2 regions of the Amycolatopsis sp. NPDC089917 genome follow, and region 1 is predicted to be linked to the other one. Evidence: riboswitches for the same ligand, from Rfam matches in the RefSeq annotation. Region 1 holds a riboswitch; the other holds the start of a gene.
What was found. A riboswitch is a leader RNA that binds a small molecule or an ion and turns the genes downstream of it on or off. The one in region 1 is predicted to bind S-adenosylmethionine.
Positions count from the first base shown of each region.

Region 1 (3,823 bases):
TGCGGGGTGAGGGTAGTGGGTCAGGCGCAGAACGGAGGAAGCTCCCGCGGATCGTTCTCCGGCACCCAGCGGCCCTCCGGCTTCTCGTACTGCCAGCGCGCGCCGCGGGCGACGATCTGGCGCAGCGCCAGAACGAGCCGGTCGACGTGTTCGGTGGTGCTGCCGAGGCCGAGGCTGACCCGGATGGCCTGCTGCCCCGTCGAACCGGCGGCGGAGATCAGCCGTTTGGTCGCCACGTGCGCGCAGAACGCGCCGTCCCGGACGCCGATGCCGTACTCCGCGGACAGGACCGCGGCGAGCCAGCCCGGTTCGAAGCCGTCGACGACGAAGCTGAGCGTGCCGACCCTGTCGACCGGCGCGTCGAACAGCCGCAGCTCGGCGAATCCGGGGATCCCGGCGAGACCGCGACGCAGCCGCGCCAGCAGTTCGTCCTCGTGGGCGACGATGGCGTCCCAGTTCTCGGACAGCGCCTCGCAGGCGACGCCGAGCGCGTAGACGCCGACGGTGTTGGGGGAACCTGCTTCGTGCCGCTCGGCGCCCGCGTTCCAGACCACGCCGAAGTCTTCGGCTTCGCGGGTGACGAGCTTCGTCGCACCGCCGCCGGCGAGGTACGGCTGGGCGGCGCGCAGCCAGTCGGCACGGCCGATCAGCGCACCGGCGCCGAAGGGCGCGTACAGCTTGTGGCCCGACAGCGCGATGTAGTCGACGTCCAGCTTGCGCACGGAGATCTTGCGGTGCGGCGCGAGCTGCGCCGCGTCCAGCGCGATCCGGGCGCCGTGCCGGCGCGCGACGGCCGCGATCTCCTTGACGGGCAACAGTTCCCCGGTCACGTTGGACGCGCCGGTGATGACGACCAGCCGCGGGCCCTGCGGGCAGTCCGCGAGCGCTTCGTCCACAGCGGACACCGCGGCGAGGCGGGTGCGCGGGGTCTCGATCCGGCGGACGTTCGGGCCCTTCCACGGCAGCAGCGCGGCGTGGTGGTCGGTGTCGAACACGACGACCGACGTGTGCTTCGGCAGGCTACGGGCGAGAAGGTTGAAGGAATCGGTGGTGTTGCGGGTGAAAACGACGGTATCGGTCGACCGCGCGTCGACGAAGTCGCGCAGGATCCCGCGCGTGCGCTCGTAAAGCCTGGTGGAGATCTGCGAGGCGAACCCGGCGCCGCGGTGGACGCTGGCGTACCAGGGAAGGAACTCGTCGACCGCGTCGCGCACCTTGTCCAGACACGGGGCGCTCGCCGCGTGATCGAGGTTGGCGTAGCCGATTTCGCCGCCGGTGACCAGCGGAACCCGCAGACCGGCACACGCCACCGTCGGAATTTCGTGCGAGACAACGGTTTCCGCGACGGCGGCGGGGGCGTTCGTGCGTTCGAGAGCGAGAGTCATGGTCATCCTCCGGGCCAGGGGACCCGACGAGGATCCCGCGCTTGCCCGTCGCACCACGCGACGAGCCAGGTCCTCACCCGGGGCACCCCACCGCGGAAGGAGGGTTGCCGGCCAGCTAGCCGGGGCTTGACGCTGACACTCGTGACCTACGAACGAAGTTAGCGGATCAGCGGGCGATCAAGCCACCCCTTGTCCGCATCTTGAGACGCCGCTCACGTACTCCGCAAGCGAAAAGAACCGTTGCCCGGCGCCGCGCCGCGCCGGGCAACGGGAGGTCAGACGCGGAATCGGCCCGGCAACGGGACGATCGAACGCGAAGAGACCTCGGTCGCGGTACCGGAGTACTGATCGGTGCCCGCGGTGAACTGCCAGCCGCCGAACGTCTTGCCGTCGACAGCCTCGCCGTAGGCCTCGGCGACCTTGGTCGAGACCTCGTCGTAGGACATGCCGTTCCAGTTGCCCGCGCCGACGCCGAAGTCGCGCGAGTCGCCGCCCTGGGCCGCGGCCGCGGGCAGGGTCCACAGGGTGAAGTGCACGTGGGCGCCGGTGCTGCTGCCACCGCAGGGCAGCGCGTTGCCGGTCCGGCCGAGGGCGTCGCCAGGAGCGACCTTCTGGCCGTCGGTGACCGAAATGCGCTCCATGTGGTAGTACCCGGTCCGCCAGCCGCCGTCGTGATCGACGGTCACCCAGTCACCGCCCGAGCAGTGCTGGATCCGGACCGTGCCGGCCAGCGGGGCGCGGACGGTCTTGTCACCGGGACTGAAGTCGATGGCGTTCTTCACGCCGGAGTTCCCGTCGTCCGAGTGGATCCCCGCCGAGTAGACCGACTGGCCCGTGTCGAAGGGCAAGCCGAACGCCGGGAAGGCGCCGGCCGCGGAAGCCGCCGGCGCGGCGAGAACCACTCCGACGAGTGTGGCCGCGGCCCCCAGACCGGCGAACCGTGCAGGAAGTTTCGTCACCTTGCGTACTCCTTACCCCGTGACACTCACCCATTCGATGGAGTCGATTGCCGGGAAAGTAATCCAAAAGGAGTACAAAGGGAAGAATTTTCTGAGATCAACCGACGAACAGCTGGTGCCGGTTCGTGACCTACTGGCCGGATTCGCCCTTCCACCTGGCGAGGCGTCCGGCGCGGTCGACGGCGCGGAGCCGTCGTTCGGCCGCGTCACGGGCGTCGGAGGTGGTCACGACGAGTAACTGGTCGCGTTCCTGGAGGCGGGTGTTCTTGTTGGGCGTGAAGCCGGCGCCGCCGCGGACGAGGAGGCTGATCGTCGCCCCCACCGGCAGCCGCAGTTCGGCCAGGTAGACGCCGTGCATCTTGGATCCTGCGTTGATCCGGACCTGCAGGAGTTCCGCGCCCATCTCGTCGAGCGGCGCGGAGTCGACGTCGATCTCGTGCGCTTCGGCGTGCTGGGCCAGCCCGAGCGCTCTCGCGAGCGGGGTCAGCGTCGCGCCCTGGAGCAGCGTCAGCACGATGACCAGCACGAACACCGCGTCGACCAGCTCCTGCGCGCCGGGCACGCCGGACGACAGCGGGATCAGCGCGAGCACGATCGGCACCGCCCCGCGCAACCCGGCCCAGGACAGGAACACCTGTTCTCGCCAGGGGACCTTGAACGGCAGCGCCGACAGCAGCACCGACAGCGGCCGGGCCAGCAGCAGCACGACCGCGCCCGCGACCAGGCCCTGGACCAGGCTTTCGAAGATCCGGCCCGGTGAGGCGAACAGGCCCAGCAGCACGAACAGCCCGATCTGGGCGAGCCAGCCGAGCCCCTCGGCGAAGGACAGCGTGTCCGACCGGTGCGGCAGCTTCGAGTTCCCCAGCACCAGGGCCGCGACGTAGGTGGCGAGCAGGCCCGAAGCGTGCGCGAGCTGCCCGCTCGAATACGCCACGACACAGACGGCCATCGTGGCCAGCGGATACAGGCCGGTCGCCGGGAGCGCGGCCCGTCTCAGCGCCTGCGCGCCGATCCAGCCGAAGGCCAGGCCGATCACCAGGCCGGCCGCGAGTTCGTAGACGACCAGCAGGGGCAGCGACCAGTCCACGGTCGTGCCCTCGGCGAGGACGACGACGGCGATGTAGGCCGGGGCGTCGTTGATCCCCGACTCGATCTCCAGCGCGCCGACGAGCCGCTTCCCGATACCCGCCGATCTCAGCACGGAGAAGACCGCGGCGGCGTCGGTCGAGGCCAGCACCGCGCCCCACAGCAGGGCCATCCGCCAGTCCAGGCCCAGCAGCCAGTGCAGGGCCGCGCCGGTGACCGCGATGCTCACCGCCACGGCCACTGTGGACAGTGCGATCCCGATGCCCAGCGAGGGTTTCACGGCCGTCCACCGGGTGGTGAGGCCACCTTCGGACAGGATCATCACCAGCGCGGCGAGGCCGAGGGACTGGGTGAGCTCGGGGTTGTCGTAATGGATGCCGAACCCGGCTTCGC
Region 1 covers NZ_JBFBGL010000003.1:195,426-199,248, forward strand. The annotation lists gene AB0N89_RS04290 (hypothetical protein) at 1-1, opposite strand, end outside; gene AB0N89_RS04295 (aminotransferase class V-fold PLP-dependent enzyme) at 21-1,385, opposite strand; SAM riboswitch class IV at 1,418-1,532, opposite strand; gene AB0N89_RS04300 (M23 family metallopeptidase) at 1,661-2,344, opposite strand; gene AB0N89_RS04305 (potassium/proton antiporter) at 2,475-3,823, opposite strand, start outside.

Region 2 (3,823 bases), on a different contig from region 1:
CAAGGCGGTGACGTTCACAACGGACCTTTCACGTTTCCGCGCATGCGGAAAACACCGGTCCTCCAGGCTTTTGTCCCGTCAGATGAACGACGACGCTTCCGGCCCCGCCGATGGTGCCGCTCGGACCTGTCCCACCTGCCCTGATTGTGTGGTTCGCGGAACAGGCAGGCGGCGGAACCCTAGGCACTACGATCTTCACCGTACCTCAATCGCCCACCGGAGGCGGCCGCGATCGGCCCCGGGACGGCTGTTAAGCTTGCTCTTCACCGCCGTGTGGCATTCCGTCATGGAGGAAACCCGCGTCGCTTTCACGAGCGCGCAGGGCCGGTCACAACGCGGCGATGAAACCACCGAGAGATCAAGAGGAGCGCCCCCGTGGCCAACATCAAGTCGCAGATCAAGCGCATCACCACCAACGAGAAGGCGCGTCAGCGTAACCAGGCGATCCGGTCCTCGGTGAAGACCGCGATCCGCAAGTTCCGCGAGGCCGCCGACGCCGGCGACAAGGCCAAGGCCCTCGAACTGCAGAAGGACGCGGCCAAGAAGCTGGACAAGGCCGTGACCAAGGGCGTCCTGCACGCCAACCAGGCCGCCAACAAGAAGTCCGCGATCGCGAAGCGCGCGAACACTCTCTGATCGCGCACTGACGTAAACGCGCCGAAGGGGCGTCGATCCGCTTCCCACTCACGTGGGGCGGGGAGGCGCCCCTTCATCGCGTTTACGTTGACCTTCGGCCCGAAAGAGGGCGCGCTTCCGGCGAGACAAGTCCGCCGATCCGGTTCATGGGCGCGTTGATCGTCGGGCTCGGCCCAGTGAGCGGTGGGCGTGGTCCAGTAGGTGTCAGCGGCTGCTGCCGTGAGCGTCGACGACCTCCAGAACGGCACGTTCGAGCGCGTACTCCGGGTTGGCCGCGACCCCCTTGACCTCCGCATTGAGCCTGGCGACGATCCGCATCGCGGTGGCGAGGCCGTCCTGTCCCCAGCCACGAGCCTGCCCCTGCGCCTTGCGGACCTTCCACGGCGGCATCCCCAGCTCGCCCGCCATCTGATTCGGGTTCCCGCGGCCCGCGCCCGACACCCGCGCGATCGTCCGGACGGCGTCGGCGAGGGCGTCCGCGACCAGCACGTGGGGAACACCCAGCTGCATCGCCCAGCGCAGCGACTCCAGCGCCGCCGTCTTGTCGCCGGCGACGGCCTTCTCGGCGACGGCGAACCCGTTCACGTCCGCGCGCCCCCGGTGATAGCGCCGGACAGCCTGCTCGTCGACCGTGCCACCGGCGTCCGCGACGAGCTGGGTCGCGGCCGACGACAGCTCGCGCAGATCCGAGCCGACGGCGTCGATCAGCGCGAGCACGGCCGCACCGTCGATCTTCCCGCCTACCCGGCGGACCTCGTTGCGGACAAAGGATTCCCGTTCGGCGGGCTTGGTCAGCTTCGGGCACTCGACGATCTCCGCCCCGGCCTTTTTCAGGGCCGCCGGAAGCGCCTTCGCGGCCTTGCTCCGGCCGCCTCCGCTGTGCACGACGACGAGCACGATGCCGTCGGCGGGCGCCTTGACGTAGGCCATCACCCCGTCGGAGAGCTCCTGCGAGATGTCGTGCGCGGATTCGAGGACGATCACCCTGCCCTCGGCGAACAGCGAGGGGCTGACCATCTCCGCGAGGGCGGGGACTGTGAGGTCCGACACCCGGATCCGGGTCAGATCCGCCGTCGGATCGGCCGCTTTGGCCGCGTCCGAGGCGCTGCGGACCGCGCGTTCGATCAGCAGCTCTTCCTCACCGAGAACCAGGACCAGCGGCGATGGGGCGGAAGCTTGCGTCGTCACGGTGACGATCCTGCCACTCCTCCTCTCGTGTGCTTTGTCCGGTGATGTGTTCCGGGCACGGTGGCCCCATCTGAGCCTCATGTCGTACGGTGTTGGCGAGGCGACGCGATCACGCGCGTGCCGACAATCGAATACCGCTCATCCAGAGGGGCAGAGGGAACGGCCCGATGAAGCCCCGGCAACCGGCGTCAGCCTGTCATCCCGCGATCGCGGGGTAGCTGACGAACACGGTGCCAATTCCGGCCCGCCACGGCGGGGCAGATGAGGAAAGGAACCTCGCGATGACCGCAACCCTCGGCACGACTTCCACCACCAAGACCCCGGATCTCGGACCGGCCGTCGAACTGGTGTCGAAGGAAGAGGGCCACCGGCAGCCGCTCGCTCCCGAATTCGTTTCCGCCGAGGACTTCTCGCCGCTCGAGGTCGCCTACGACTTCGGCCGCGTGCGCCGCGAGGACATCGAAGCCGGGCCGAAGAACATCTGGCGCTACAAGAAGCTCCTTCCCGTTCCCTCGAACGTCGAAGAGATCCCCAACACCGAACCCGGCGCCACCCGGCTGATCCAGGCCGACAGGCTCGCGAAAGCCTTGGGCGTCAAGAAGGTCTGGGTCAAGGACGACACCGGCAATCCCACTCACTCGTTCAAGGACCGCGTGGTCGCCGTCGCACTGGCCGCCGCCCGCGAGTTCGGGTTCGACGTGCTCGCCTGTCCGTCGACCGGCAACCTGGCCAACGCGGTCGCCGCCGCCGCGGCCCGCGCGGGCTGGCGGTCGGTCGTGCTGATCCCGAAGACCCTTGAGCGCGCCAAGATCCTCACCACCGCCGTGTACGACGGCGACCTGATCGCGGTCGACGGCAACTACGACGACGTGAACCGGCTCGCCACCCAGCTCGCGGCCGAGCAGGAGACCTGGGCGTTCGTCAACGTGAACGTCCGGCCGTACTACTCCGAAGGCTCCAAGACGCTGGCCTTCGAGGTCGCCGAGCAGCTCGGCTGGCGGCTTCCCTCCCAGATCGTGGTGCCGATCGCCTCCGGTTCGCAGCTCACCAAGGTGGACAAGGGTTTCCGCGAGTTCGGGCAGCTCGGCCTCGTCGACGAAACGCCGTACAAGGTGTTCGGCGCGCAGGCCACCGGGTGTTCCCCCGTCTCGGCGGCCTTCCGCGCGGGTCACGACGTCGTCCAGCCGGTCAAGCCGGACACCATCGCCCGGTCGCTGGCGATCGGCAACCCGGCCGACGGCCCCTACGTCCTCGACGTGGTCAACCGCACCGGCGGCGCGATCGAAGACGTCACCGACGAAGAGGTCGTCGAGGGCATCCGGCTGCTCGCCCGCACCGAGGGCATCTTCACCGAGACCGCCGGCGGGGTCACCGTCGCGACGGCGAAGAAGCTCATCGAGACCGGCAAGCTCAACCCCGACGAGGAGATCGTTCTCCTGATCACCGGCGACGGCCTCAAGACCCTCGACGCCGTCGAGGACAAGATCGGCCCGAAGGCCACTGTCAGCGCCTCGGCCGACGCGGTCCGCGAGGCTCTCGGCCTCTGAGTTCCCGCCGGCCCGCCTCACGAACGAGGCGGGCCGCGGGGCTCACCCCGACGCACCAAGGCGAGGCCCCGCGCGTCGGTGACGACAGCCGTGTCGCCGTCCTTGTCCGTCCTGGCCACCGAAGCACCAACGGCCGCCAGAGTGTCCAAAGTGGACTTGTTCGGATGGCCGTAGGTGTTCCCGGCGCCGACACTCACCAGCGCGACACGTGGTGCGACGGCGTTGAGGAAATCCGGTGCCGTGTAGCGACTTCCGTGGTGCGGGACCTTCAAGATCTCGGCACGCAGGTCGGCGCCTTCCGCCATCAGGTCGGCCTGCGCGGCCAGTTCGACGTCGCCGGTCAACAGCAACCGGCCCGCCGGGGTCCCGGCACGCAGGACGACGGAACCGTTGTTGATCACCGTGCCGTCCTGTTCCCGAACCGACCGCCGGGTGACATAACGCGGCCCCAG
Region 2 covers NZ_JBFBGL010000024.1:56,367-60,189, reverse strand. The annotation lists gene AB0N89_RS19205 (EamA family transporter) at 1-18, opposite strand, end outside; gene rpsT (30S ribosomal protein S20) at 376-636, shown strand; gene holA (DNA polymerase III subunit delta) at 841-1,824, opposite strand; SAM riboswitch class I at 1,960-2,092, shown strand; gene thrC (threonine synthase) at 2,106-3,371, shown strand; gene AB0N89_RS19185 (ComEC/Rec2 family competence protein) at 3,389-3,823, opposite strand, start outside.
Region 2: another riboswitch for S-adenosylmethionine. It lies ahead of thrC (threonine synthase); the one in region 1 lies ahead of AB0N89_RS04295 (aminotransferase class V-fold PLP-dependent enzyme).